Regions from separate parts of the Agrobacterium sp. ES01 genome, predicted to be linked through region 2. Evidence: riboswitches for the same ligand, from Rfam matches in the RefSeq annotation. Region 2 holds a riboswitch; the other holds the start of a gene.
The links. Region 2 has a riboswitch for thiamine pyrophosphate ahead of thiC (phosphomethylpyrimidine synthase ThiC). Riboswitches for the same ligand answer to the same signal wherever they lie in the genome.
Positions count from the first base shown of each region.

Region 1 (15,434 bases), on a different contig from region 2:
CACTTGGCCGAAGCGATATCCTACCGTATTCCGGCCGAACGGCAGATGGCCGCTGCGTGACGTCGCGCGCAGCGGCCAGTTGATAGATTTCGTCAATCATTCAATTGGGGCGAGCGGCCTCATTCACCAAGGCCGTCGAACAGTGACGTCGACAGGTAGCGTTCGGCAAAGGATGGAATGATAACCACAATTGTCTTGCCGGCGTTCTCCTCGCGGCTACCGATCTTGACCGCGGCCTCCAGGGCTGCACCTGACGAAATGCCGACAGGTACACCTTCCAGACGTGCAACCAGACGGGCATTGGCAAAGGCTTCGTCGTTGCTCACGGTGACAACTTCGTCGTAGATCGATGTGTCGAGGATCTTGGGTGCAAAGCCGGCGCCGATACCCTGGATCTTGTGTGGACCGGGATTGCCGCCTGAGAGAACCGGACTGTCTGCAGGCTCAACTGCGATAACTTTGATGGAAGGCTTTCTCTCCTTCAGTACCTGGCCGGTGCCGGTAATCGTGCCGCCGGTGCCAATACCCGCCACCAGAATGTCGATCGCGCCGTCGGTATCGTTCCAGATCTCTTCGGCAGTAGTCTTCCGGTGGATTTCCGGATTGGCGGCATTTTCGAACTGCTGAGGAATGAGGGCATTCGGCGCGGATGCAGCAAGTTCTTCTGCCTTGGCAATCGCGCCTTTCATACCCTTCGGACCCTCGGTCAGAACCAGCTCTGCCCCAAGAAGCGCCAGCATCTTGCGGCGCTCGATCGACATGGTTTCGGGCATGGTCAGGATCAGCTTGTAGCCTTTGGCGGCAGCGGCAAAGGCAAGCGCGATGCCGGTATTCCCGGATGTCGGTTCGATCAGAGTGGTCTTGCCAGGTGTGATTTTTCCTTGAGCTTCCAGCGACTCGATCATGGCGACACCGATACGGTCCTTCACGGACGCAATCGGGTTGAAGAATTCCAGCTTGGCCAGCAGATTGGCTTTAACGCCCTTAGCCTTGGCGAATTTGTCGAGCCGCACAATCGGCGTATCGCCGATAGTTTCCGTGATCGAGGCATAGACGCGTCCGCGTCCCGGTTTCTTTGCATCGGCCATTGTGGTGCTCCCTTTGAATATTGTCGTTGCTTAAAAGATAGGATCAACAGGCACAAATCGCCAGCATGCAATCACTAAGTCCTCAACTGGCGAGGAAAAAAACGCATGTCCTGACGACGCAAGGCAGATCTTTATTCCGCTGACTCAAAAATCGGCCATAGGTGTAAGGCGGAACGCCCTCTTTGGTCGATGTTCAATTGGGCCGCGCATCATCAAAACGAGATCGTCATCGTCTTGACGTATGTCGACGTTTTCAACGCCGATCTTGTCGGGAGGAAAGCCGATACGGATGCACTTTTCGTCCCAACTCAGTGATTGCGCAATATCGGCCAGCGATGGGATGCAGGGTCCGATAATATCAAGAAGTTCAGTCTCGCCATCGGTTGTCTTGCGCCATCCGATGATAACCCCACTTCTTTCCATCAAGGTCAAGTGAACGCCGGTGATGAGATGACAGTTCAGGAAAAACATGCGCGAATGGCAGCACACTGAAAAGCGCGAAGAAACCGGAATGCGCTGGTCCAGATGGCGGCTCAACAGATCAACATCGTCTGGTATCGCGAGATCGAGCATTCGTGTCTGCTCACGAGAACCATCGCCAGGGACCGAAGCTTTGAAGATGTGTTGGGGCAGCACTTCGAATTCGTAGGGCGTATAGAGTGTTGGTTTGTCCGTCAGCAGGACCAAGCTCTCAAAGCCTGCCTCCTCACATCGCTCAAACATTCGCTGAATCAGGCTCCGGAAAAGGCCTCTTCCCCTGTATTCAGGTAGCACCGCGCCACTTTGCCAACCGCCACAGCGTCTGACCTGCCCGTCAATCATCATTGGCAGTGAAAACGCGCTGAGATTGGCGACAACTCTGCCATATTCATCGAACCAGGCGCATGCAATGCTGCTGCGGTCATGGCCGCCATAAAGATCGATCGGGTTGATCTCGACCTCGAAGACGTCACGAAGCAACTGTTTGACCGACTGCCAGCCAGCGGCATCAGCGAAATAGTCTTCTCGGTAAACGAGTCCGGGTCGAGCTGGGGGTAACGTCATGCCGTTCCCGTCGATCCGAAGCCGCCATGTCCGCGTGTCGTTTCACTTGCAGACGATGTCTCGGCAACACGTGCTTGCACCACCGGCGCGATCACCATCTGCGCAATTCGCATGCCGCGATTGATCACGAAGGGATCATGGCCCAGATTGATGAGCAGCACCTTCACCTCTCCGCGATAGTCGCTGTCTATGGTGCCCGGAGTATTGAGGCAGGTTATACCGTTCTTGTAGGCGAGGCCGGACCGCGGACGGATCTGGGCTTCAAATCCATGTGGCACCTCAAACACAAAGCCCGTTGGAATAAGCGCGCGCTGACCGGGGTCGAGAACGACAGCATCGTCTTCACTGACAGCTGCACGCAGGTCCATGCCAGCGGCGCCCGCCGTCTCATAGGCTGGCAATTCCATGCCGTCACCGTGGGGGAGGCGAACGAGATTGAGCAAGGGTCCGAGAACGTCGCGCATGGCATTTTCCTTCCTGGCGGGAGTTGCGTGTCTCCAATTGCATATTCGCCCTCAAGTCGCTAGATAACCGCCCAACGAATAAGGATTTTCAGCTCATGGCCGAAACACTTGCCGAGGCGGTCTCTCGTCGCCGAACCTTTGCGATCATCGCGCACCCGGATGCGGGTAAGACAACGCTCACCGAAAAGCTGTTGCTGTTCGGTGGTGCGATCCAGCTCGCCGGCGAAGTTAAGGCAAAGAAAGACCGGATTCAGACCCGTTCGGACTGGATGAAGATCGAGCGCGAGCGCGGCATTTCGGTTGTCACCTCCGTGATGACCTTCGAATACGGCGGCAATGTCTTCAACATTCTTGACACACCCGGCCATGAAGATTTCGCAGACGATACCTATCGCACCCTGACCGCTGTCGATGCAGCGGTCATGGTGATCGATGCTGCAAAGGGTATCGAGTCTCGCACGCTGAAGCTCTTTGAAGTGTGCCGGATGCGCGATATTCCGATCATCACCTTCGTCAACAAGATGGACCGTGAAAGCCGCGATCCGTTTGAAATTCTGGACGAAGTGGAAGAAAAGCTGGCGCTGGATACCGCTCCGGTCACCTGGCCTGTTGGCCGCTCGAAGTCGTTTTGCGGTTCCTATCATCTGACCAACAACACCTATCGCGGCCCAGACTCACAGGTCCAGGCAACACCGGTCAACGGACCTCAAACTGTCGCGGTAAATTTGCCACAGAACGAGCGCGAGAGCTTTATCGAGGAGCTGGAACTCGCCCGTGAAGCCTGCCGTCCGTTCGACCGGCAGTCTTTCCTCGAAGGGCATATGACGCCGGTCTTCTTCGGTTCGGCGCTTCGCAATTATGGTGTGCGCGACCTCATCAACGCGCTTGGCGCACTTGCCCCGCCCCCGCGCGACCAGGTGGCGGATATTCGTACCGTCCATGCAAGCGAAGACAAGATGACGGCCTTCGTCTTCAAGATACAGGCCAATATGGACCCGAACCACCGCGACCGTATTGCCTTTGCACGTGTCTGTTCTGGCAAGCTGGAGCGCGGCATGAAGGCAAAGCTTGCCCGTACCGGCAAGCAGCTTGGCCTGACCGCGCCGCAGTTCTTCTTCGCGTCCCAGCGTCAGCTTGCCGACACGGCCTATGCCGGCGATGTCGTTGGCATTCCGAACCACGGAACACTGCGTATCGGCGACACACTGACAGAGGGCGAAGCGCTCGTCTTTCAGGGCGTGCCCAATTTTGCCCCGGAGATCCTGCGTCGCGTTCGCCTGGAGGATGCCATGAAGGCCAAAAAGCTCAAGGAAGCCTTGCAGCAGATGGCGGAAGAGGGCGTGGTTCAGTTGTTTCAGCCGGAGGACGGTTCACCCGCCATCGTCGGGGTTGTTGGAGCGCTGCAGCTTGACGTCTTGAAGGAGCGCCTTCAAGGGGAATATGGCCTGCCGGTCTCGTTCGAGATGGCGCGTTTCTCTGTCTGCCGATGGATTTCAGCCGATCAGAACGCCGATCTGGAAAAGTTCATCACCGCACGTCGCGGCGATATCTGCCGGGACCTAGATGGCGATCCAGTCTTCATGGCGCAGGATACGTTCTCGCTTCGCTATGAATCCGAACGCCATCCTGCGATCAAGATGGTCGAGATCAAGGAATATCACGTCGCAAAGGCGGCGTGATTACCGCCTGACCAATCGCAGTCGGCCATCCTCGTCTGTCGTAGCCGAGATTTCGCGATAGTCGACGATCGATGGCTCGCCAAGGGTGTGCTCGTGCTGATGCGTCGAGGTGATGACCATCACATCCGCGCCCGCTGCCTTGCCCGCCTGAACGCCGGCCGGCACATCTTCAAACACAAGGCAGCGGCTGGGGTCGAAGCCGAGCCGGGACGCGCCCAGGCGGTACCCGCTCGGATCTGGCTTGCCCACCGTTACATCCTCTGCGGTCACGCTGCCTGACGGTAGTGTCAGTCCGACCGCGCCCAGACGGGCCTTTGCCAGATTGACGGGTGACGATGTCACGATGGTCCACCGCGACGGCGGCAGCGACGATAGGAACGCTGCGGCACCTTCGATCGTGACCACGCCCTCGACATCCTCGATTTCCCCGCGTTCGACGTCAGCTGCCTCTGCCAACGGATCCACTCCCGGCAGGGCAAGTCCGCGGATTGTGTCGATGCCGCGCTTGCCGTGCATGGTCGGCAGAAAAGCTTCCACATCCAGACCATGCTTTTCTGCCCAACGGCTCCACACACGCTCGGCGGCCAGAATCGAGTTAATCAAGGTTCCGTCTAGATCAAACAGAAAGGCGTCGTAACCGGTTGCAAAGACGTCATTGGTGTTCTGAGGCATTGAGGGACTTTCAGATGGAAGCGGTCTGCGCGGATGTGGCAGGGTGGGGAACGGATTCGGTAGGCAAGGTAATCTCTCGAGGCGGGCTGTCCAACAGGCCCGCCGGAAATATTTCAGGAGGCAAAGTTGGAGCGCCAGCATCAGGGCCGAAGGCTGTTTGCTACATCCCAGCGCGCCTCAGCTTCGCGCGTGACACAGCGTAGGCTTTGTCGTTAAACTGAGGTCTGGAGAGACAGGGGCGTTCGTTGCAAGACGGGCTGAGAGGTACCCTTGGAACCTGAACCAGATAATGCTGGCGGAGGGAGTCGCTCGGGATCGTCCGATTGGATCGCTTTCTGATCAAGATCTCCCGCGTCTTCGCCCGGTTGAAAGGGACGAGATGAAGTACAGCGCAAATTCGAGATCATGTTTCACCGGTGGTGGGGGGATGAACGCATGATCCGAAACGTCCTTTCCATTGCAGGATCTGATCCATCCGGCGGGGCGGGCATCCAGGCAGACCTGAAGGCCTTTTCCGCTTTGGGCGCCTACGGAATGGCAGCGCTCACCGCATTGACCGCGCAAAACACGCAAGGGGTGTCTGCGGTTTATCCGCTGCCGCATGCCTTTGTTGCCGAGCAGATCCGCATGATCTTTGCCGATATTCGCGTGGATGCCATTAAGATCGGCATGATCGCCAATGCAGATATTGCGAAGGCTGTGGCGGAGGCATTGCAGCGCCATCGATCTGTCCCGGTCGTCCTCGATCCGGTCATGATCGCCAAGGGTGGCGCACCGCTTCTCAAACCGGATGCCGTCGCAGTCTTGAAAAGCGCACTCCTGCCACTTGCAACCTGCCTCACACCAAATCTGCCAGAGGCTGCCGTTCTGCTCGGTTTAGCGGAAGCTGCGACTAGAGAGCAGATGGAAGGTCAAGCGCGCCAGATATTGACGCTTGGACCAAAGGCAGTTCTGTTGAAAGGCGGACATTTGGAAGGCAAGGACAGTCCGGACGTTCTGGTGACGAGCGACATAACCCACTGGTTCGAAGCAAACCGCATCGATACGCCCAACACCCATGGAACCGGTTGTTCTCTATCCAGTGCTATTTCAGCCGAACTTGCAAAGGGTGTGGACGTCCTCACTGCCATTTCCACTGCCAAGATCTGGCTGACGGGGGCTGTTCTGGCTGCCGGTCAGTTGGCGGTTGGAGCAGGTCACGGCCCGGTCCATCACTTTCACGAGCTGTGGCGCCAAAGCTGACCTCCAAGGGCAGGCAGTCCGTTGCCTCGCGTCAATCTTCCTGATCTTCGGGAAGGTCACTGATGTCAGGCAACCAGGTTGCTGCGGACCGGCACCACATCTGTTCGCGAGGAAACAGTTGTGAGCGTTGGTTGATGCTTCCCCAGCGAATTCCGCGCTCACCGGTTTCATCTTCGCCTGTGGTAAAGAGCGGCGATCCGCATTCGGGGCAGAAAAACTGCTTTCGCACATTCCCGTTGTCGCCATGCTTTATATAGAGCTTTGGTGCCGAACCGGTCAGGCGAACGGTATTTGAGGCGGTGATAACCGTGACGCGGAACGGCGACCCGGTCAGCCTTTGGCAGTCTGTGCAATGGCAGATATAGACTTCGGCCGGATCGATCTCTGCCTCATAGGTCACCTTGCCGCAATGGCACTGCCCGTCAATCCGCATTGTCCGCTCCCTCGTTGGTTCAAGACAACATCGCAATCCGGGCAAAGGTCTGCCACCTGAAAATGCCGAATTTTTCATCCCGCACTTTCGAGTGGTTCAGGTCGCGCCGTTAGTGATCGGCCTTGATGAATGTTCCGTTTTGCAGTTCCTGCATCGCCAGCATCAATTCTTCACGTGTGTTCATCACGATCGGGCCATGCCAGGCGACCGGTTCTTTGATCGGTTTACCCGACACCAGCAGGAAGCGGATGCCTTGGTCACCTGCCTGAACCGTAATTTCATCGCCCGTGTCGAAGACGACCAGTGTACGATTGCCGGAGAGGTCGCGGATATTGAGTTCTTCGCCCTCGAACTCCTTCTCCACCCGCACGCCGAACGGCTTCGAGGCATCCCGAAAAGTGCCGGAACCCGCAAAGATATAAGCAAATGCCGAGCGGTAGGTATCAACTGGAAACGTCTTGCGCTTGCCCGGCGGCACCGAGATATCGAGATACACAGGCTCGGCAGCGATACCGTCCACGGGTCCGGATTTACCCCAGAAGCTGCCGGAGACCACCCGCACTGCCGTGCCATCGTCGTCGACGACGACCGGAATGTCTGCGGCCTTGATGTCCTGATAGCGCGGTGCCGTCATCTTCAGTGAAGACGGCAGGTTGGCCCATAGCTGGAAGCCATGCATCTTGCCGGCGAAATCGCCCTTCGGCATTTCCTGGTGCATGATGCCGCTACCGGCTGTCATCCACTGAATGTCTCCGGCACCGAGCATGCCTTGATTGCCAAGACTGTCGCCATGCTCAACGGTGCCTGCCAAGACATAGGTAATCGTTTCGATACCCCGATGCGGGTGCCAGGGAAAGCCGCGAATATAATCCTGCGGATTGTCGTTGCGAAAATCATCCATCATCAAGAAGGGGTCAGTCATCGACGGATCGCCGAAGCCAAAGACCCGATTCAGTTTGACACCGGCGCCTTCCATGGTGGGCTGGGCTTGGCTTTCGTGTTTGACAGGTCGAATGGACATCCGTGGCTCCTTTCGAGCAAAAACTGAGTTGCAGTCAATATAGTCGAAACAGCCGTGACGCGAAGAGGGTGGGCCAGAACGCACTGTTCACCTTTTTGCTGCCGTATCTCCGTTCGATTTGGCGAGACCGGCAAAATTCTTTCAATGAAAAATGGGCGGATTAAGATAATCTTAGCCAAGAATGCCAACACTGTCTGGACCGCCGCATGCGGATGCGGCTGGCCGGAGAACAAAAGACATGTGCCGTTGGGCAGCCTATCGCGGAGCGCCTCTCTATCTTGAAGAGCTTGTCAGCTCGCCTGCTCATTCCCTGATTGAACAATCCCATTGTGCCACGAAGGCCATGACCTCGACCAATGCGGATGGTTTCGGCATCGCCTGGTATGGTGATCGTCCTGAACCGGGCCGTTTTCGCGATGTGCTGCCGGCATGGTCTGACTGCAATCTGAAAAGTCTTGCCGGGCAAATCCGGTCACCGCTCTTTCTTGCCCATGTGCGGGCTGCAACCCATGGTTCGACACGCCGTGACAATTGTCATCCCTTCGTGCACGACTCCTGGTCTTTCATGCACAATGGTCAGATCGACCATTTTGACAAACTGCGTCGCTCCATGGAAGCCATGCTCGACGATGATTTGTTTAATGCGCGCTGTGGTTCGACTGATTCCGAACTTCTGTTTCTGTTGGCTCTCCAGCTGGGCATGCGCGAACAACCCTTGCAGGCCATGGCCAATGCAATTGGTTTTGTCGAACAGCTGAGCAATGAGATCTTGGGCTCAGCGCGCGTGCGCTTCACGGCCGCCTTCTCAGATGGAAAGGCCTTGTATGGGGTCCGCTACGCGAGCGATGCCAACGCGCCGACGCTGTTCGCCGCACCCATGGGCGGCGGCTACTGCCTTGTGTCAGAGCCGCTGAACGACGAGAAAGACACCTGGGTCGAAATTCCGGAATGCAGCGCTGTGGTCGTCACCGACAACGGGCTTGACGCTGCGGAGTTCAAGCCGGCGGTGGCGCAGTCGCACGCAGTTGAGGCTGCGGAATAAGCGACCGATACACATGAATGCATTCGGTGTCTTGGATACTGCTTTGCTAGGACTTTGCCTTCAGCCTGTCCGCGATCTCCTGAGCAAGCTTGGCGGCGACCTCGTCCTTTGATAAATCGGGCCATTCGCTGATGCCAGATGCCTCAATGATCTTTACGCGATTGCGCAGGCCGCCCATGATGCCGGTCTCGGGCGAAACATCATTGGCAACAATGATATCGGCACCCTTGCGCTCAAGTTTGGCGCGACCATTGATTTCCACATCCTGCGTCTCCGCCGCAAACCCGACAACCATACTGGGGCGCAACGTGTGGTGTCCGACGGTTTTCAGGATGTCGGGGTTTTCCGTAAGCTCAAGCGGTTGCGGTGCTTCGCCCGGCTTTTTCTTGATTTTCTGGCGATCCATGGAGGCCACTCGCCAATCGGCGACGGCAGCAACCATTACGGCGATATCGGCAGGCAAAAGCCCAAGCACCGCATCGCGCATTTCTTCCGCGCGCTCTACGTGCATAACGGATACACCGGCCGGATCAGGAATCGTCACAGGCCCGGATACCAGGGTTACATCCGCCCCGAGTTTCGCAAGAGCCGCCGCAATCGCATGGCCTTGCCGACCAGATGAGCGGTTGGCGATATAGCGCACCGGGTCAATCGGCTCATGGGTGGGACCGGAAGTGACAATGGCTTTCTTGCCGGTAAGAGGGCGCTCCATGGGCGCAAGCAGCCCTTCGACCGCCGTGACAATGGCGAGCGGTTCTGCCATCCGGCCTGTGCCGGACTCTCCGCTCTCTGCCATTTCACCTTGCATCGGACCGATGAAGTGAAAACCGTCGTTGTGGAGCGTCTCGACATTGCGTCTGGTTGCCGGATGGTTCCACATTTTCGGGTTCATCGCAGGTGCAACCAGCACGGGCCTATCAGCGGCCAGAAGAATTGCCGATGCCAGATCTCCGGCAAGCCCGTTTGCCATCTTGGCCATCAGATCAGCCGTCGCCGGGGCCACGACAATCAAGTCGCAGTCCCGCGCCAGCCGGATATGGCCGACATCCTGCTCATCTTCGCGGGAAAACAGATCGGTGAAGACATGGCCCGAAGAAAGAGCTCCCACAGCCAGAGGAGTGACGAATTCTTGCGCAGCCTTGGTCATCACGGGTCGAACCTCGGCACCGCGTTCACGCAGCCTGCGAATAAGGTCGAGGCTTTTGTATGCCGCGATCCCGCCGGCTATGATCAAAAGAATTCGCTTGTTTTCCAAGACCATCGCTATTTTCAGCCTTCTATGTATCCGGCGGCGACCCTAGCGCAAAAGCCATTGCGCTGGAAAGCGCCATTGCTTCTCACATATGCGACGGCAGAAAAAGAACAATGGCGGGAAAGGCAAGCAGGATGGCAATGCGAACGAAATCGATGGCCACAAAGGGTATGAGACCGGAAAAGATCGTCTTCAGGCGGACATTGCGCACCACTGATCGCAAGACGAAGGCGTTCATGCCCACCGGCGGTGTGATGTAACTGATCTCGGTCACCACGACGATGAAGATGCCGAACCAGATCAGATCAAACCCGGCTGCGGCAACCACCGGATAGAAAATCGGCACAGTCAGCGTGATCATCGACAAGCCTTCAAGCATGCAGCCGAGCACAATATAGATGGCAAGGATTGTGAGGATGATCGCTGTCGGGCTGTCACCGAATATGGTCAGCCCCGTTTGAAGGTCTTGGGTCATGCCGGACAGGTTCACGTAGCTGGTGAATGTCAGCGCGCCGAACAGGATGAAGAACATCATGGCCGTGTTCTTCGCCGTCTCAAACAGCGTTCCCAGCGCATCGGTCAGCTTGAAGCGTCCGCTCAGAACGGCCAGCAAGAAGGCACCGGCGGCTCCCATGCCGGCCGATTCCGTCGGCGTGAACACACCAAAGTAGATGCCGCCCATGACAAAGGCGAACAGGATCAGGGCGCCAAGTGTCCCGCGCAACGCCCGCAGTCGCTCGACAAGTGGCAGCTTCTCCTGAACGGGAAGGTCAATGCCCCGTAAGCGGACAGAAATCGCAACCGCGATCATATAGCCGATCACCCCGAGGATGCCCGGAATGAGGCCGGCAAGAAACAGCTTGCCAATGTCCTGCTGGGTCATGATGCCATAGAACACCAGAATGACGGATGGCGGTATGAGGATGCCAAGTGTCCCGCCGGCTGCGATCGAGGCCGTTGAGAGACTATCCGGATAGCCGAAACGCCGCATGGATGGCAGCGCGATTTTCGACATGGTGGCCGCTGTTGCAAGCGATGATCCGCAAACGGAAGAAAAGCCGCCGCAGGCAATCACAGTTGCCATGGCCAAGCCACCTTTGCGGTGTCTCAGCCACGCATTGGCCGAGCGATAAAGATCCTCGGCAATTCCCGACTGAACGACAAAATTGCCCATCATCAGGAACAGCGGCAGTACGGAGAGTGAGTATTCCCGGCTGTTGTCGAAGAAGGTTTGTCCAAGGAGCGAGAGTGCCGGCTGAAGACCGATGATCGACATTGTTCCGAGTGTCCCGACGATTGCCAGAGCAAAGGATATAGGCATGCCAACCAGCATCAGGACGAGAAGAAGAAGGCTGCCGATCGGCCAGGTCATGAGGATCTCGAGAAATTTCGCCCGCTAGCGTTTGCTTGACAGGACTTGGGAAAGGGTAATGAGAGCCGCGACTGCAGTGGCCGTTGCACAGAGATAGGCGATCGGCGCAACAGGCAAGTGCAAGCTCACCGTGCGTTCGCCATAGTTCGCCATGGCCTGACCCTGCGCCAGTAAGCGCCAGGCGATCACTGCAAGAGCGCCTGATGATAGCATGCTTATGGCCGCACGCCGTATCGGCTGGAACCAGGAGGGCATGCGGTCAACAAGAAGATCGACCGTGACATGCTCGTCGTCGAGACAGACCGCTGGCAGACCGATGAAGATGACAGAAGAAAGCAGCAATGCGGTAATTTCCGTTGCACCGCTCAACGGGCTATTGAACGCATAGCGTCCAATGACGTCGGCAACGGTGACCAGCATCATGATCATCAGCAATACCCCACTGACGATCGCAAGCAGCATTCTGACGGGCGACAGCCTGAGAGCCGTCGCCGTTTCCTGTCCGCCTGCCTGTTCCGGGGTCATTCGCCTTTTTCTGCCTTGGCGATCTCGGCCTTCAAGGCGTCGACGGCGGCTGTTACATCGATGCCGGTTTCAGCTGCCTCAGCGAGCTTTGCGTCGATGATCGGCTGGAGGTCGGCTTTGATTGCCGTCATCTGCTCCTGAGACGCGTCAATAAGCTTGATCTTGCCCTCCATCGCAGTCTTGCCGTCGGCATCGGCCTTATCCCAGGCCTTGCCGGCCATGCGGGCCAGTGCCTCACCGGAAACGCTGTCGATAGCCGTCTTGTCCTCGTCAGAAAGCGCATCCCACTTCGCCTTGTTCATGACGACGAAGAACGAGGTGTTGTAGAGACCGCCGCGTACCACGAGTGCCTGGTCGAGCATCGGGATCAGCTTGAAAAAAGCGACAGATTCGAACGGGAACGTAATGCCGTCGGCCACGCCGCTCGAAAGCAGTTCGTAGGTCTTGGAGGAAGGGCCTTCCACCGGCACGGCGCCGAGGCCCTTGACCAGTTCGCCAACAATGCCGCCGCCGACACGCAGCTTGGCGCCATCTACGCCATCCATGGTCGAAAGATCACGGCCCTTGGCGAAGATTTCGCCCGGTCCGTGGGTGAAGACGGCCAGAACCTTGACTTGATCATATTCTCCAGCCTTGCGCAGCATCTTGTCGAATACGCGCCAGTAGCCGACGGAGTTTGCTTCCGCGCTGTCGCCCAGGAACGGGATTTCAGTCAGGTTGGTGGTCTTGAAACGGCCGGGGTTATAGCCCTGCACACCATAGGTGATATCGGCGACGCCATTGACGGCAAAATCAAAATGCGCAGCCGGCGGGCCAAGCGGAGCCGGCAGCACGTTGATAGTCACGCGACCGTCGGTGGCTTCCTTCACGGCCTCGGCATAGGGCACCATCACATCCTTCATCAGCGGGTGCGACGGTGGAAGCCAGTTTGCCATGTTCAATACGGTTTCGGCACGTGCGACCGACATGGAGGCGAGGCTTGAGCCGAAGGCGATGGCAAGCGGAAGGATGAACTTCGAAAGCTTCATAAAATACTCCAGGAGGTGGCCGACAGCCGAACCAGATTTTGAGAGGGCGATCGGAAATCGACCGTCAGGAACGTGTGAAGACGGGGACGTCGTCAAATGAATATGTGGCACAATATGCGTATTTTCCGCCACCAAGGTCAAGGCGGGGCAGGCGCATCAATGCATGGATGAGAGGAGGCTGAACGCAATGGCCATCAGTGAAAGGGCGATCACCCAAAGAGCAATGCGTCCTGACCGTGTGTGACGCGCTTCCGCCTTGCCGATCGCTTCTGCCGTCGAGGCGTCAAAGCGCAGACCGTTTTCGCTCATATTCATCAGCGAGGTGTGAAGCTTCTCCGTCTGGGCAGCGATTTCAGGAGCGGCTTCCGCCAGTCTAAGCGCGGCCTTCAGGCCGTCCTGAACATCAACGAGTAGTCGCTTCGGACCGAGATTGTCCTTGATCCAGCCGCTCACAACGGGTTCGGACGCCTTCCACATGTTGAACTGCGGATTGAGGATGCGCGAAACGCCCTCGACCACGACCATGGTCTTTTGCAGCATCACGAGTTCTGGCCGCGTTTCCATCTCGAACAGCTCTGTCACCTCGAACAGAAGTGTCAGCAGCTTGCCCATGGAGATCGTTTCTGCAGGCTGGCCATGGATCGGTTCGCCGATTGCGCGAATCGCCTGGGCAAAACTCGCCATATTATGATGGGATGGAACATATCCGGCTTCGAAATGCACTTCTGCCACGCGCATATAGTCGCGGGTTATGAAGCCGTAGAGAATCTCGGCGAGAAAACGCCGTTCCTTTTTGCCAAGGCGTCCGGTTATGCCAAGGTCGACGGCAACGATCATGCCGGCAGGATCGACGAACAAATTGCCCGGATGCATGTCGGCGTGGAAAAACCCGTCCCGCAACGTGTGGCGCAGGAACGACTGGATCAGCGTGTCAGCAAGCGCGTTGAGATCGTGACCAGCGTCCCGCAGACCGTCCACATTCGACATCTTGACGCCGTCGATCCATTCCATCGTCACGACGTCGCGACCGGTGCGCTCCCAGTCGACGGTTGGAACCCTGAAGCCCGGATCGTTGCGGGTATTTTCGGCCAGTTCGGACAGCGCCGCAGCTTCCAGCCGCAGGTCCATTTCGATCTTCGTCGTCTGCTCCAGCGTCTGGGTTACTTCAACCGGACGCAGTCGCCGGCTGAGCGGCAGGAAACGCTCTTGCAGATGTGCAACGAGATACATTGCCTCCAGATCGTCGGCGAAACGTTTGCGCACACCGGGACGGATAACCTTGATTGCAACCTTCTGCGGTCCGTCATCGCGCATGACTGCGCCCGCATGAACCTGGGCTATCGAGGCTGCTGCGAGCGGTTCCTGGAAATCGGTGTAAAGGGCTGAAATCGGCCTCCCGAGAGAGGCTTCAATGGAAGTCTTGGCCTCGGATGTGGGAAAAAACGCCATGCGATCCTGCAGGCCGGCCAGATCTTCGGCCATGTCGGCACCGACAACATCGGGTCGTGTAGCCAGAAACTGTCCGATCTTCACATAGGAAGGCCCAAGCCGCTCCACAGCTTTTGCCAACCGGTCCGATCGTTCGCGGCTCTTGACCTTGCGTCGGGCAAAAACCCCGGCCACTGCCTTTGCGAAGCGCACCTTGCCTGGAAGATCTTCAGACGGAAGCTCGGCAATGACGCCTTCGCGCATCAACACCCAGCCTACCCGAACAAGACGGAAATATGCGCCAACAGTGCTCATGAATGTCAGAGCTTCCAGGCGGAGTGCAAGGCGGCGATGCCACCGCTGTAATTCGTATAGGTGACGCGCGAAAAACCGGCTTCGCTGATCATCTTGGCAAAGTCCCCCTGATTGGGAAACTTGCGGATCGATTCCACCAAATACTGATAGGGTTCACTATCTCCGGTAATTGCTTTGCCGAAGCGCGGTATCGCGTTGAACGACCACTGGTCATAGACGCGGTCGAGCAATGGCATCTCCACTTCGGAAAATTCCAGCACCAACAGACGGCCGCCACGCTTCAAGACCCGAAAGGCCTCCTGCAATGCCACATCGATGCGCGGCACGTTCCGGATGCCGAATGCGATCGTATAGGCATCGAAACTATTGGCCTCGAACGGGAGGCTTTCGGCATTGGCCTCTACGAACGTCAGATTGTCGGAGAGTTTTCTTTGTACCGCACGCTCCTCGCCAACCGCCAGCATGGAGCCATTGATGTCGAGCACAGTGCAGTGCGCCTTGCGGTCTGATGCCTCAACGATGCGAAAGGCGATGTCGCCTGTTCCGCCGGCAACATCCAGCGCCTTGAACGATGCATCCTTGCGTGGGTTGAGCGCCGCGATCATGGCATTCTTCCACACCCGGTGCAGTCCTGCCGACATCACGTCATTCATGATGTCGTAGCGCTTGGCCACCTTATGGAAGACGTCATTGACCAGTCCCTGCTTTTCGCCTTCGGTGACGTCGCGGAAGCCGTAAGAGGTTTCCATGCCGCCGTCTGCGGAAATACGGCTCTTCGCCATGCGGTCTGCTCCATTCAATTCTGGTCGAAAGACCATAGCGGTTTCGT
Region 1 is NZ_JBNQTH010000001.1:1,281,678-1,297,111, reverse strand. It holds gene ACQQ2Q_RS06375 (YifB family Mg chelatase-like AAA ATPase) at 1-60, shown strand, start outside; gene cysK (cysteine synthase A) at 120-1,088, opposite strand; gene ACQQ2Q_RS06365 (GNAT family N-acetyltransferase) at 1,233-2,132, opposite strand; gene dut (dUTP diphosphatase) at 2,129-2,596, opposite strand; gene ACQQ2Q_RS06355 (peptide chain release factor 3) at 2,692-4,275, shown strand; gene ACQQ2Q_RS06350 (HAD-IA family hydrolase) at 4,276-4,947, opposite strand; TPP riboswitch at 5,172-5,268, shown strand; gene thiD (bifunctional hydroxymethylpyrimidine kinase/phosphomethylpyrimidine kinase) at 5,383-6,189, shown strand; gene ACQQ2Q_RS06340 (GFA family protein) at 6,221-6,622, opposite strand; gene ACQQ2Q_RS06335 (pirin family protein) at 6,732-7,643, opposite strand; gene ACQQ2Q_RS06330 (class II glutamine amidotransferase) at 7,882-8,685, shown strand; gene coaBC (bifunctional phosphopantothenoylcysteine decarboxylase/phosphopantothenate--cysteine ligase CoaBC) at 8,732-9,946, opposite strand; gene ACQQ2Q_RS06320 (TRAP transporter large permease) at 10,023-11,309, opposite strand; gene ACQQ2Q_RS06315 (TRAP transporter small permease) at 11,334-11,834, opposite strand; gene ACQQ2Q_RS06310 (TRAP transporter substrate-binding protein) at 11,831-12,862, opposite strand; gene ubiB (2-polyprenylphenol 6-hydroxylase) at 13,019-14,605, opposite strand; gene ubiE (bifunctional demethylmenaquinone methyltransferase/2-methoxy-6-polyprenyl-1,4-benzoquinol methylase UbiE) at 14,611-15,387, opposite strand.
Region 1: linked by a shared signal. The riboswitch ahead of thiD (bifunctional hydroxymethylpyrimidine kinase/phosphomethylpyrimidine kinase) and the one ahead of thiC (phosphomethylpyrimidine synthase ThiC) in region 2 are both predicted to bind thiamine pyrophosphate.

Region 2 (15,434 bases):
GCTTTCACGGACGGCCATCGATATTGTTATTTGGTGAAGTTCAGGACCAGTCACGAATGTCGACAAAATGGCCGGCAACCGCGGCTGCAGCTGCCATGGCAGGCGACACCAGATGGGTCCGACCCTTGTGACCCTGACGACCTTCGAAGTTACGGTTAGAGGTGGAAGCACAACGCTCGCCCGGCTTCAGCCGATCGTCGTTCATCGCCAGACACATCGAGCAACCTGGCTCACGCCATTCGAAACCGGCATTCTTGAAGATCTGGTCGAGACCTTCGGCCTCCGCCTGCTCCTTGACGATCCCGGAACCGGGCACAACCATGGCCGATACCGTCGAGGCAACGGTCTTGCCTTCGACGACGGCTGCTGCTGCACGAAGATCCTCGATACGGCCATTGGTGCAGGAGCCGATGAACACACGATCAATTGCGATATCAGTCATCTTGGTACCAGGCGTCAGGCCCATGTAGTCGAGCGCGCGCCATTTCGAGGTACGCTTGTTTTCATCCTGGATATCATCCGGGTTTGGCACGACACCCTCGATCGAGACCACATCTTCCGGCGAAGAGCCCCAGGAAACGATCGGAGGCAGATTGGCCGCATCAAGAACAACAACACGGTCGAAATGCGCACCTTTGTCGGTGTGAAGCGTTTTCCAGTATTCAATCGCCATTTCCAGCGCTTCGCCCTCGGGCGCACGTGGCTTGCCTTTGATATATTCGAACGTCTTTTCATCCGGCGCAATCAGACCGGCGCGGGCTCCGCCTTCAATCGTCATGTTGCAGACAGTCATCCGGCCTTCCATCGAAAGCGCCTGGATTGCCTCACCGGCAAATTCGATCACGTGACCGGTACCGCCAGCGGTGCCAATTTCACCGATGATGGCCAGGATGATGTCCTTGGCGGTCACGCCTTCGGGAAGAACCCCGTCGACCCGCACAAGCATGTTCTTGGCCTTTTTCTGGATCAGGGTTTGTGTCGCCAGGACATGCTCCACCTCGGACGTGCCGATGCCGTGAGCGAGGGCACCGAATGCACCATGCGTCGAGGTGTGGCTATCGCCGCACACAATCGTCATGCCAGGCAGGGTGAAACCCTGCTCCGGACCGACGATGTGAACGATACCCTGGCGCTTGTCCTTCTCGGAATAGTACTCGACCCCGAAGTCAGCCGCGTTCTTGGCAAGCGCTTCAACCTGAATGCGGCTTTCCTCGTTCTTGATGCCCTCGTGACGGTCCGGCGTGGTTGGAACGTTGTGATCGACCACGGCGAGCGTCCGCTGCGGCGAGCGAACGGCACGATTGGCCATACGCAGACCTTCAAAGGCCTGCGGACTCGTCACCTCATGCACGAGATGCCGGTCGATGTAGAGAAGACAGGTTCCATCCGCCTGCTCATCCACCAGATGATCGTGAAAAATCTTGTCGTAAAGGGTGCGCGGTCCGCTCATGGTCTTGATCCGTTCTGACATTCGAAAAGTGGAAATTCGGGATATGCTACCGCTATTGGGCAGCGAAGACGCGTCAGGATAGCCGCGTAAAAAGAGCTCCACAGACGCGCGCGAAAAAGCGTGCCGGCAGACGCTTGTGGTCCTGCAGCACAATAAACTGGTTCGCGAGGCATCCGAATTTCGATCCCATGGTCGCGGTGAATAGCATTTCGCCATCATCATCGCAATTGCAATCAATGCTGCAATGCAAAGGGTGGGGTGCCCGAAAGGGTATCATGGCAATGGCGGCTTGACGAAATGGTCAGCCTCGAGGCCCAAATCATCGCCCCGCATTTTCGACGTGAGCGTGAGAAGACCATATGACGGTTTCCAATCCCGATCCTCGTATACGCCGTCGACCCACGGCAGAGGACCGGGCACAAGGACTGAATAAACGGCTAGCAGAGGCTTTCTGGAGTTGTTTTGATCCACCTCTCGAGCAATGTCTCATCGCAGCACGTTGAAGACATAAGTCTTGACGAAAACATCCGGCTCGTCGATCGCAAACGCCCTGAATGGAGTACTTTCCTCAGTGAGAGCCCAGGCACCTGTCCGCACGAGATCATCGATCACAGTGCCGAAGCCGTGTGCTTCGAAGATACTCTCCCGCACCGTGAAGATGCCGTACCCGCCTGCCCGCGTCACACGGCAGAGCTCGCGAAGACTGGATGCCGGCGCATGGCCTTCGGTGAAGACACCAGTCGCCAGAAATGCGGAGAAATAGCCATCACCCCAAGGCAGCGTCTCCCCAAGAGTAGCACGGGTCAGCGCATCATAGGCGCCTCGGGACGCCGCAAGCTTCAGCATGTCCTGTGAAAAATCGAGTCCTTCCAGCGGTCTATAGCCAAGCGCCTTGAGGAAAGGACCGGAGAGACCGGTTCCGCAGCCGGCATCCAGATAAGGGCCGGCACCCGTCGCGACATAACGCGAGACCCAGGAAAGCGCCAGAAAGGGCAGACAATATCCAGATGCAAGCGTGTCACGATCATAATCGCCAGCCCATGTCTGATAAGCATTTTGAAGTTCAGCAGGCGTGCCTGCCTTGTAGACAAGGCTCAATCCGTCGCTTTTGCGATCATTCATTGCGCGTGCCCTTCTCTCTCATCCGCGTCTCAAGCCGTCGCAGGACAAGCGATAGGCCAATGGTAAGGATAAGGTAGATATAGGCAACGATAGAGTAGGTTTCGAAAAAACGGAAGGAACCAGACGCGTAGATCTTTCCCGCCTGACTGATATCGGCGACGCCAAGCACCGAGACCAGTGAACTGTCCTTGACCATGGCGACGAAATCGTTGGAGAGCGGCGGAAAGATCACCTTGATCGCCTGCGGCAACACGATCAGACGAAAGCGCTGGTAGCGGCTCAAGCCAAGCGACATGGCAGCCTCGATCTGCCCTTCGTCAATTGATTGAAATCCGGCGCGAAAAATTTCGGCGATGAAGGCAGAATAGCCGATCGTCAGCGCAATGATTGCCCGCCACATCAGCGATACATCGCGCACCAGCAATGGCTCGATCCAGCCATCGGCCATGAGTGGCGCGAAGACAAAATTATAGGCGGTGACGAAAGCAGGCGCGCCGACAAATGCGATATAGAAAAGCAGCACAAGTATCGGGATACCGCGCACCACCTCGATGTAGAAGCGCGATGACTGGCGCAGGAAAATGCTGTCCGCCATTCCCGCCAAGGCCACCAGCAGCCCAAGCGCGATGGCCAGCGCAAAGCCGGTAAAGGTGACGATAACAGTAATCACGATCCCACGGGATACCGTCGCAAACACCTGGGAGTAGATGTCGTTGAAGGCGATGATCACGGCAATGCCGACAGCCAGAACGACAAGAGCCATCAGCCACCACGGCCTGTCGCCCTTGTCATTGCCGCGCGGAAGCGTTTGAAAGCCCATCAGGTTGTGGCCTTGAAGGCTTTCAAATTCATTCGCCCATCTTGTAATCGAGGAACCACTTCTTGTTCAAAGCGTCGAGTGTTCCGTCTGTCTTGAGCGCCTCTATCGCGGCATTGACCGGTGCAACAAGCGCGGAGCCCTTGGGGAAGATGAAGCCGAAGTCTTCCGAACCCAAAGGCCCACCGACCAGTTTCAGCCCGCCGTCTGAGGAATCGACATAGCCCTTGCCGGCAGTGCCATCGGTCAGAACCATATCGACATCGCCAGCCTTCAGGGCCTGTACTGTAGCGCCGAAGGTTTCAAACAACTTGATGCGCGGATTGGCCTCATCGCCATCCAGAACGCTGTAGACGGCTGTGTAGAAGGGTGTGGTTCCCGGCTGCGCGCCGATCAGAAGTTCCTTGTTGCCGCCAAAGCCTGCAGCATCGGTAAATCGATCCTCATCGCCACGCACCAGCATGAACTGCTCAGACCGCATATAGGGTTCTGAGAAATCAACTTTTGCCTTGCGCTCATCGGTGATGGTGATGCCGGTCATGCCGATATCATACTGCCCATCAGACACTGCCTGGATCATCGCGTCCCATGACGTGTTCTGATACTCGACCTTGAAATTCAATCGCTTGGCAATTTCCGCCATGGCGTCATATTCCCAGCCAATCGCGGCACCGGATTTGGGGTCGACGAACTGCAGTGGAGGATAGGCATTCTCGGTAACCACCACGACTGATTTTCCGCCGAGATCCGGCAGGTCGGCAGCATGGACAGCAGCAGGTGCGAGAATAAGGGCTGTGAGCCCGGCAAGAAGCGCGCGTCTGGACGGCATGGGAAACTCCTGAAAATGTGGCTTGGCCAGAGTGTCACAATTTGAGGAAGAGTTGCAAGCAAGGCGAGCAAGCCCAAATGAAAAAGGCGACCCGAAGGTCGCCTTGATCGATATCCCGATAAAGGAAATTCTTATTCCGCAGAACCTTCAGCCTCGGCTGCTGCAGCGGCATCCGCTGCTGCCTTTGCTTCTGCGGCTTCTGCTGCAGCCTTTTCAGCTGCAAGTGCCTGGGCGGCTGCAACCTTTTCAGCTTCGATACGGGCCTTTTCGGCAACGACAGCTGCGCGCTCTTCATCGTTCAGCTTGCGGGCGCGGGTACCGGTGTCTTCGATAATACGAGCAGACTTGCCGCGACGATCGCGCAGGTAGTACAGCTTGGCGCGACGAACCTTACCACGACGAACGATTTCAACGCCTTCAACCAGCGGAGAATAAACCGGGAATACGCGCTCTACGCCTTCGCCATAGGAAATCTTGCGAACGGTGAAGCTCTGGTTGATGCCGCCACCCGAACGTGCAATGCAAACGCCTTCATAGGCCTGCACACGAGTACGTGTACCTTCTGTCACGCGGACGTTGACACGAACGGTGTCGCCTGCGGAGAATTCAGGAAGCTTGCGCTTTTCTTCGATCTTGGCGGCCTGTTCGGCTTCCAACTGTTGAATGATGTTCATATGTCTAACCTTCGATTCTTCTGAAACAGCCAGAGCGCTCAACAATGGTCCATCGGATTTCCTCCGGACTTAGCCTTGATAGGCAGGAGCGGTGCGCGTGCTCTTTGTTTGCTGGTAGACGGGACTAAGCCCATTTCCGCGTGGGGCATTACACCACCGCCATCTGTTTGTCACCCCCAAAACCGCTATTTTGGAGGCGATCTCATCCCTTGGCGGTAAGAAAAACCAACAAAGGCGACAAATGGACCGCGAGAGGTCAGTTTGAGCCGTCAGATCCTTGGTCGTCGAGAATGTCGGGGCGCCGCTCACGCGTCAGTTTGAGGGCTTCTTCGTGACGCCATTTATCGATGGCGCCATGATTTCCGGACATCAGAACAGGGGGAATGGGAAGACCTTCGAATTCCGCCGGACGGGTATACTGCGGATACTCCAGAAGACCGCCTTCAAAGCTTTCGCTGACACCCGACTGATCATTTCCCATGACGCCCGGCAGAATGCGCACGACAGCGTCCAGCAGTGTCAAAGCCGCAGGCTCTCCACCGGACAAGATGTAATCGCCGATCGAGACTTCCTCGAGGTTGCGCGCCTCGATCACGCGCTGGTCGACACCTTCAAACCGGCCACAGACGATCACGACACCTTCGCCAGCGGCAATCTCGCGCACACGCTTTTGCGTGAGCGGTCTGCCGCGTGGGCTCATCAGAAGCCGCGGTCTCGTATCGGTCCCGGTCGAATCGATTGCAGCAGCCAGAACATCGGGTTTTAGCACCATGCCGGCTCCGCCACCGGCCGGTGTGTCGTCAACATTGCGATGCTTGCCGGTGGCAAAATCCCGGATCTGAACCGTATCCAGCGACCAGTCCTCGCGCGCCAATGCCTTGCCGGCAAGGGAATGGCCGAGATGCCCGGGAAACATATCCGGATAAAGGGTAAGCACCGTTGCTTTGAAGGTCATAATTTGCGGCTCATCCGCGCTTGTCAGAGGGTGGCTTTCCGCTGCGGCCGAGCGGCAATATATCGCCATCATCCTTCAGTCCCGCAGCGATGGGATCAACGATAATACGTCCGCCGTCCATATCGACTTCGATCACCGCAGCCTCGGAGAAGGGAATAAGCACGGGGCGCTTGCCCGGCCCTTTCAATTCGAGCAGGTCACCGGCGCCAAAATCATAGACTCCGCTCACGGCGCCATAATGAGCACCTTCCGCGTCGAACACCTGCAACCCCTCAAGATCGGCATAGTAGAACTCGTCTTCGTCCAACTCGTCATCCGGCAGGGCGTCGCGTTCAATATAAAGCTCAAGCCCGTTCAAGGCTTCCGCGGCATTGCGATCGTTGACGCCACGAAAGCGGACAACCACGACCGTCTTGGCTTCGCGAATTTCCAGAATCTCGAAGACGCGACCGTCCTTGGCGTGAAGATTGCCGTAATCGCCAAGTGCCGTCGGGTCGGCAGCAAAGGATTTCACCCGCACTTCGCCTCTCAGGCCCTGTGCGGATCCGATGGTCGCCATGAGAACAGGATTTTCGAGTTTTGCCATCAGCCGCAGATCTGTTTCGAGTTCATTTCATGTGGTCTCTTTTAGTGAATGTCACCAGCGAAGGGAAACGGAAAACGGCCGGCATGAGAGCATGCCGGCCGTAAAATCATGCATATCGGCAGAAAATTACTCGGCAGCAGCTTCGCTTGCAGCAGCCGCGGCTTCTGCAGCTTCAGCGGCCTTCATTTCCTTTTCCTTGGTGCGCTCGACAGCCTTCTTGCCAGGCTTTGCCTTTTCAGGGTTGACGCGAGCGTCGCGGCTCGCGAGGCCAGCTTCAGCCATGAAGCGCAGAACGCGGTCTGTCGGCTGGGCGCCCTTGGCAACCCATTCCTGGATGCGCTCGGCGTTCAGTTCAACGCGCTTTTCGTTGTCCTTGGCCAGCATCGGGTTCCAGGAACCGACCTTCTCCAGGAAACGACCGTCGCGTGGGCTGCGAGCGTCGGCAACAACGATCTGGTAATAAGGACGCTTCTTGGAACCGCCGCGTGCAAGACGAATTTTCAGGGCCATGTGTTTACTCCTTCAGGCTTTCTTGGACCGTTTGTTTCAAACGGCATTTAGGTTGCGCTGCCGTGCTCGGCAGCAATGGCTTCATGGTGACGGATCACTTCCTTGATAATGAAATTCAGGAACTTCTCCGCAAAATCCGGATCAAGCTGGGCATCGTGAGCGAGTTCGCGCAGCCGGGTGATCTGGTATTCTTCGCGCGCCGGATCTGCCGGCGGCAATTCATGTTGTGCTTTCAAAACACCCACTGCCTTGGTGCAGCGAAAGCGTTCAGCCAGCATATGGACAAGCGCTGCGTCGATATTGTCGATCGACTGGCGGTAACCGGCGAGCTGCTCCTTGATGGCGGGATCAATCATGCTGGTTCCTCATCACTTCTTCTTGGGCAATCCGGGAAGGCCACCAAGACCTGGCAGTTTCGGACCGCCAAGGCCAGGCAATCCTCCGCCACCCATGCCTGGCAGGCCACCGCCTTTACCAAGACCCATGGCATCGGCCTGCTTGGCCAGTTGTTCCATCTGCTTGGGATCCATCTTGGAAAGGTCCGGCATTCCACCGCCCATTCCGCCGAGGCCCATCTTGCCGGCAAGACCGCCCATCATCTGCTTCATCATGCCGCCGCCTTTGCCTTTGCCGCCCATGGCTTTCATCATATCGGCCATCTGGCGGTGCATCTTGAGCAGCTTGTTGATGGCAGCAGCGTCAGTGCCGGAGCCCGCAGCTATACGCTTCTTGCGGCTGTGCTTGAGCAGATCGGGGTTGGCGCGCTCGGCCTTTGTCATGGAAGAGATGATCGCCAACTGACGGGCGAACATCTTGTCGTCCATGCCAGCGGCAGCCATCTTGTCCTTCATGCCGGCCATACCAGGCATCATGCCCATGATGCCCCCCATGCCGCCCATGTTCTGCATCTGCTTGAGCTGATCGGCGAGGTCGTTCAGGTCGAACTTGCCCTTGGCCATTTTCTCGGCCATGACCTTGGCTTTTTCGGCATCGATCGTTTCCGATGCTCGCTCGACCAGCGAAACGATGTCGCCCATACCGAGAATGCGGTCGGCGATACGGCGAGGATGAAACTCCTCGAGTTCCGTCATCTTTTCACCAACACCGATCAGCTTGATCGGTTTGCCGGTTACCGCACGCATCGAAAGTGCCGCACCGCCACGACCGTCACCGTCCATACGGGTCAGAACAAGGCCGGTAATGCCAACGCGCTCATCGAAATTGCGAGCCAGATTGACAGCATCCTGACCGGTCAGCGCATCCGCGACCAGCAGGATTTCATGCGGATTGGACTTCTTCTTGATGTCGGACATCTCGACCATCAAGGGTTCGTCGATATGCGTACGACCAGCCGTATCGAGGATCACGACATCGTGGCCGCCAAGCTTTGCCGCCTGAACCGCGCGTGCCGCGATATCTGTCGGCGACTGGCCGGCAATGATCGGCAAGACATCGATCTTGATCTGTTCGCCAATCTGGCGAAGCTGCTCCTGCGCGGCCGGACGGCGCGTATCGAGCGAAGCCATCAGAACTTTCTTGCGGTCCCGATCCGTCAGCCGCTTGGCAATCTTGCCGGTGGTTGTTGTCTTACCCGAGCCCTGCAGACCGACCATCATCAAGACGACCGGTGCTGCTGCATGAAGATCAATGGTGACGCCTTCGGCACCCAGCATGTCTACCAGCTCATCGTGAACGATCTTCACGACCATCTGGCCAGGCTTGATCGACTTCACAACGGCGGCGCCAACGGCTTTTTCGCGCACCTTCTCGGTGAATTCGCGCACCACTTCCAGCGCGACGTCGGCTTCGAGAAGCGCACGACGCACCTCGCGCAGGGCAGCGGAAACATCCGCCTCCGACAGTGCGCCACGGCCCGTCAGTCCATTTAGAATGGATCCAAGGCGGTCCTGGAGGTTTTCAAACATCGGCTCTTCCTTGTCGTTTCGAGTTGGCTATAGCTTCGCCCGCAACGTTGGTTCTTTCGGCGGCAAAAACAAGACGCAAAGCCAAAAAGCACCCGAGGGCGCATCGCGCTGTCGGGTGTTGACCTCCGGGATCTGTTTATACCTGTTAGGGGTCCCGGTCGGCGGCTCAAGAGTCTGCTCTTGTCGCTGATTTCGGCGCGATAAACAGGAAATCCATCATAAAGTCAAGACTGCGGGGCCTTTTGCTTTAAGGTCAGCGTCTTTCAATTGACGTTATGAAGCTTAGGTAACACTGGACACGGTTTCGTTGCGAGGAGGGAAGAATGCCAAAGAAGCTGCCCAACCCCTATTATGATGGTCCGCCCTCCAAGCATTTCGACGGCGTTCGCTTTTTCAACCCTGGCGGCATCAAACCGGCAGGCCTGCGCGATCTGTTAAAGTGGAAGTTCAAAGGTGAACGGGCGAAATGGCCAAAGTCGGCCCCCAGCCCCTTTGCACCGACAAAACCGACACAGCGCATCACGGGCGATGGGCTTCGCGTCACGATGATCGGCCATGCCTCTCTGCTCATTCAGGTCGCAGGCCTCAACATTCTGACAGATCCCCTCTGGTCTGATCGCGCAAGCCCCTTGAGTTTTGCCGGGCCGAAAAGGGTGGCCAAGCCGGGGATCGCCTTCAATGATCTTCCGGATATCGACGTGGTGCTCGTGACACATAATCACTATGACCATCTCGACATCTCGACGTTGAAACGCCTCTATGCCGAGCACGGTGCCCACATCATCACGCCGCTTGGCAATGACACGGTCATCCACAAATCCATTCCCGACGCCAAGGTCTCGACCATGGATTGGGGAGAGCAGCTATCCTATTGGGACGGCGTAACGATTGATGCAGAACCTTGCCATCACTGGTCAGCCCGCGGGGTGACCGACAGACGTATGGCACTCTGGGCCGCATTCGTGATTTCAACGCCATTCGGCAAAATCTATCATGTCGGTGATACCGGTTTTCACGACGGCATAAACTATCGAGCAGCCCGGGAAAAACACGGTGGTTTCCGTCTCGCCAATTTACCGATTGGCGCCTATGAACCGCGCTGGTTCATGAAGGGTCAGCATCAAAGTCCGCAAGAAGCCGTGGACGGTATGGCGCTTTGCAATGCAGCCCATGTGGCAGGTCACCACTTCGGCACATTCCAGCTGACCGACGAGGCCATAGACGCGCCCGTCACCGCGCTGAGCCAGGCCTTAGCAGAAAGGGACATAGCGGCATCCCGCTTCCGCCCGCTTCATGCCGGCGAGGTGTTCGACGTGCCCATGCCCTAAACGGCATTGACAAATCGTCATTCGCGGAAGAACCTTGAAGCCATTCACCAGGGGTGTCCCGACAAGGGGCTGAGATTCCGCTAGGTTTGCATAAACAGCGCGGTGACCCGTTGAACCTGATCCAGTTCATACTGGCGTAGGGACGGTGCGAGCGCTGTGCAATCAAGGCCCGAATATTTTGGGGCTTGTGGCGTCTTTTCATCATTCCGGCTGACATGACTGGGTCTCCAAACCGAATACTTGGAGCCTCACGATGAACATTGCCTCGAAAATTCCAACACCCGAAGTCACCACTGGTCCGCTGCCGGCATCGACAAAAATCCATGTCACAGGCGAGGTCCATACCGATATCCGCGTTCCCATGCGCCAGATCAGCGTCCACCCGACCGCTGGCGAACCACCGGTCACAGTCTATGATTCTTCTGGTCCCTACACAGACCCTGGCAACACCATAAACATTGAACAGGGCTTGCCCCGCCTGCGAGAGGCGTGGATATCAGCGCGCGCCGATACGCAAGCCTATGACGGTCGCTCGGTGAAACCCGAAGACAACGGATTTGTCTCGGGTGAGAAACTGACCCCGCAATTTCCTGCCTTGCCGACACCCCGAAAAGCGCTCGCCGGGCAGGCTGTCACCCAGCTTGCCTATGCCCGCGCCGGCATTATCACGCCAGAGATGGAATTCGTGGCGATCCGCGAGAATCTTGGCCGCAAGGCCGTGAAGGAAATGCGAACACGCGATGGAGAAGACTTCGGCGCGGCGATCCCGGATGTCATAACGCCGGACTTCGTGCGCGAGGAGATCGCCCGGGGGCGGGCGATTATCCCAGCCAACATCAACCATCCCGAAGCCGAGCCGATGATCATCGGCCGCAACTTCCTGGTCAAGATCAACGCCAATATTGGCAACTCCGCAGTCACCTCCTCCATGGCAGAGGAGGTGGACAAAATGGTTTGGGCCACCCGCTGGGGTGCCGATACGGTGATGGATCTCTCCACAGGCCGCAACATCCACAATATCCGCGAATGGATCATCCGCAATTCACCCGTACCGATCGGCACCGTGCCGCTCTATCAGGCACTGGAAAAGGTGAATGGAATTGCCGAGGACCTCACCTGGGAAGTCTATCGCGATACGCTGATCGAGCAGGCCGAGCAGGGCGTCGACTATTTCACCATCCACGCCGGTGTCAGGCTCTCCTATATCCATCTGACCGTCGACCGGGTCACAGGTATCGTCAGTCGCGGCGGCTCGATCATGGCCAAGTGGTGTTTGCATCACCACAAGGAGAGTTTTCTCTACGAGCATTTCGAGGAGATCTGCGACATCTGCCGCGCCTACGACGTGTCTTTCTCACTCGGCGATGGCTTACGCCCCGGTTCGATTGCCGATGCCAATGATGCCGCCCAGTTTGCCGAATTGGAGACGCTGGGCGAGCTTACCCGGATCGCATGGGCAAAGGACTGCCAGGTGATGATCGAGGGCCCAGGCCATGTGCCAATGCACAAAATCAAGGCCAATATGGACAAGCAGCTCGCTGTTTGCGGCGAGGCCCCCTTTTACACCCTGGGGCCACTGACCACCGACATTGCCCCCGGTTACGACCACATTACCTCCGGCATCGGCGCCGCCATGATCGGCTGGTTTGGCACGGCCATGCTCTGCTACGTCACGCCGAAGGAACATCTGGGCCTGCCAGACCGCAACGACGTGAAGACCGGCGTCATTACCTACAAGATCGCGGCCCACGCCGCAGACCTCGCCAAGGGCCATCCGACAGCACAGGCCCGCGACGATGCGCTGTCCCGCGCCCGCTTCGAGTTTCGCTGGGAAGATCAGTTCAACCTCTCGCTCGACCCGGAAACGGCTCGTGCGCTGCATGACGAGACCCTGCCAAAAGAGGCGCACAAGACAGCGCAATTCTGCTCCATGTGCGGCCCCAAATTCTGTTCCATGCGCATCTCCCACGACATCCGCGCCGAGGCCCAGAAAGAAGGAATGGCCGCCATGGCCGAGAAATACCGTGCGGGCGGCGATCTCTACATGCCGGTCGAAGGGGGAAAGCAATGAGCCGCTTTCACGATCGACAATCGGGCAAGCCGGCTCATCACCCAGAGCAGGCTTCAGTCACGGAGTCGCGTCCATGGCTGTTCTGATCAAAGGCGCAGGCGTTGCAGGCCTCACGGCTGCCTTCGAACTCACGCGTCGCGGCATCAAGGTTGAGGTCAGTGAAACCCGCTCTGTCATAGGCCATGGCGCGTCGCATTATGCGGGCGGCATGTTGGCTCCGTATTGCGAGCGTGAGGCGGCGGAAGAGTGCATTCTTGAACTTGGCCTTTCGGCAGCCGACTGGTGGGAGGCGGCACTTCCAGGCTCGGTGAAGAAGAATGGAACTCTCGTCGTCGCTCCACCCCGCGATAGAGAAGAACTGAAGCGATTTGCCGGCCGTACGCGCGGCTTTCGCTGGCTGGACGCAGAGGAGATCGCGGCGCTGGAACCCTGCTTGGCCGGCCGCTTTTCCAAAGCTCTCTTTTTCCCCGAGGAAGCGCATCTTGATCCACGAGCAGCCCTGGCCGGTCTCCATCGGTCTTTGCAAGCAAGCGGCGTCACCTTTCATTTGGGTGCAAAAGCAAAGGACACCGGCTGTTTCGACACCATCGTTGACTGCACCGGACCAGCCGCCATTGGCCCCGCCAACAGCCTGCGCGGTGTGCGCGGCGAGATGCTCTATCTCGACACACCAGACATCACGTTATCGCGCCCGGTGCGCCTCCTTTATCCGCGCCACCCGGTCTATCTGGTGCCCCGCGAGAAACATCGCTTCATGCTGGGCGCCACCATGATCGAAGCTGCCGACGATGGCCCGATAACCGCGCGTTCAATGATGGAGCTTTTGAACGCGGCTTACGCGCTTCATCCCTCTTTTGGAGAGGCTCGCATCATTGAGACCGGCACCGGCATTCGACCCGCCTTTGCCGATAACATTCCACGCATTGAAGAGACGCCGGACGGCTTTGCCCTTGCCGGGCTTTACCGCCACGGTTTCCTGCTTTCTCCAGCACTCGCGGTCGCAGCTGCAGACCGACTTTCGCACCCGACGCGCAGAAAAGAAAGGCTGACAGCATGACACTGATCGTAAATGGCGAACCCGTTACAATCGAAGCTGTAACGCTTCTCGATCTCATGACAGCCCTCGACTACGAGGGTGATTGGCTGGCGACCGCCGTCAATGGCAACCTCGTTCATCGTGAGGATCGCGCCGTCCATCGCCTCGACGAGGGCGACCGGATCGAAATCCTGAGCCCCAAGCAGGGAGGCTGACGATGACGCTGATCCTATACGATGTCGCGCTTCAATCGCGTCTTCTGCTTGGCACGGCGCGCTATCCGTCGCCAACAGTCCTTGAGCAGGCCGTCAGATGCTCCGGAACTGAAATTGTCACCGTCTCGCTTCGCCGGGAAACAGCAGGCGGCAAGTCGGGTGGCGAGTTCTTCGATCTGATCCGGGCACTCGGGGTTCGGGTTCTGCCCAATACGGCCGGCTGCCACTCCGTTTCCGAGGCCATACTGACAGCAAGGATGGCCCGTGAGGTCTTTGGCACAAACTGGGTCAAGCTTGAGGTGATCGGCCATCAGGATACGCTGCAACCTGATGTTTTTGCTCTGGTAGAGGCTGCCCGCATTCTCTCAGAAGATGGCTTCAACGTCTTCCCCTACACAACCGACGATCTTGTGGTTGGCGAAAAGCTGCTCGATGCCGGATGCAAGGTGCTGATGCCCTGGTGCGCACCGATCGGCTCTGCCATGGGGCCGCAAAACATGGTGGGTTTGAAAGCAATGCGGGCCGAATTTGCCGATATCCCATTGATCGTCGATGCCGGCATAGGACGCCCCTCCCATGCACTGCAGGTCATGGAACTCGGCTATGATGCTGTTCTGCTGAACACCGCCGTATCCGGGGCCGGCGATCCGGCATCGATGGCGCAAGCCTTCGGCTCCGCGATCACTGCCGGCCGCATCGCCTATCTGGCAGGCCCGCTGGAACCGCGCGACATGGCTGTGCCCTCCACACCCGTCATCGGCAAAGGCGTTTTCGCATGAAGCTCGATCCCTTCTATCTGATCGTCGATAGCGCCGACTGGATCGAGCGTCTGGTCCCCCTTGGGGTGAAACTCGTGCAACTCAGGATGAAGAACATCGATGACACGATGCTCAGGCATCATGTTCGAAGGTCAAGGCGCATCTGCAAAGCCCATGAATGCCAGCTAATCATCAATGACCACTGGCAGATCGCGATTGAGGAGGACTGTGATTTTGTCCATCTCGGTCAGGAAGATATGGTCGAAGCGGATCTGGGTGCCATTCATAGGGCCGGGTTGAAGCTCGGTGTGTCAACCCACGACGATGCTGAACTCGACACGGCGCTTGCCGTCAATCCCGACTATGTTGCGCTCGGCCCCGTCTGGCCAACAATCCTGAAACAGATGAAATGGGCGCCTCAAGGGGTTGAGCGCGTAACCGACTGGAAGGCACGGATAGGCAACATTCCCCTGGTCGCCATCGGCGGTGTCACCTCGGAGCGCGCGCCTCTCGTATTGCATGCCGGTGCCGACACTGCTGCAGTGGTGACCGACATTACCTTGAACGACGATCCGGAGACACGCACGTGTCAATGGCTGCAAGCAACCGAGCAATGGAGGCGCCTGTAAAGCTGGCGACATCGGATAGCGTGGAAAAGTCGCCGTAAACCGAGACAAACTGACATCCGGTATGCGTATCGAAACTGCCTTAGACACTGGCAATTCACGGTCAATTCCGCCATATACACGCAAGAACCCCAAACGGAATGAAAATGTCATGGTCGCAATGGTCGAATTCGCAAAGATGAACGGGCTTGGCAACAAGATCCTGGTTGTCGACATGCGCGGCCGCAAGGATCATGTGACTGCAGAAGCCGCAATCGCCCTTGCGGCCAATGCCGAGACCACGTTCGACCAGATCATGGCCATCCACGACGCCGTGACGGACGGAACGGATGCATGGATCGACATTCTCAATTGCGATGGCACAAAGGCGCAGGCCTGCGGTAACGGCACCCGCTGCGTCGTGCAGGCACTTGCAGCCGAAACGGGGCGCAAGTCCTTCACATTTCAGACGGTTGCTGGAATCCTAGGTGCGATTGAGCATGACGATGGACTGATCTCGGTCGATATGGGACGTCCGGTCTTCGAATGGGAC
Region 2 is NZ_JBNQTH010000006.1:106,791-122,224, reverse strand. It holds gene leuC (3-isopropylmalate dehydratase large subunit) at 41-1,450, opposite strand; gene ACQQ2Q_RS17605 (class I SAM-dependent DNA methyltransferase) at 1,937-2,572, opposite strand; gene ACQQ2Q_RS17600 (amino acid ABC transporter permease) at 2,565-3,392, opposite strand; gene ACQQ2Q_RS17595 (transporter substrate-binding domain-containing protein) at 3,421-4,218, opposite strand; gene rplS (50S ribosomal protein L19) at 4,350-4,892, opposite strand; gene trmD (tRNA (guanosine(37)-N1)-methyltransferase TrmD) at 5,149-5,847, opposite strand; gene rimM (ribosome maturation factor RimM) at 5,858-6,433, opposite strand; gene rpsP (30S ribosomal protein S16) at 6,560-6,943, opposite strand; gene ACQQ2Q_RS17570 (chorismate mutase) at 6,991-7,299, opposite strand; gene ffh (signal recognition particle protein) at 7,312-8,868, opposite strand; gene ACQQ2Q_RS17560 (MBL fold metallo-hydrolase) at 9,192-10,196, shown strand; TPP riboswitch at 10,236-10,357, shown strand; gene thiC (phosphomethylpyrimidine synthase ThiC) at 10,450-12,267, shown strand; gene thiO (glycine oxidase ThiO) at 12,341-13,324, shown strand; gene thiS (sulfur carrier protein ThiS) at 13,321-13,518, shown strand; gene ACQQ2Q_RS17540 (thiazole synthase) at 13,521-14,297, shown strand; gene ACQQ2Q_RS17535 (thiamine phosphate synthase) at 14,294-14,905, shown strand; gene dapF (diaminopimelate epimerase) at 15,054-15,434, shown strand, end outside.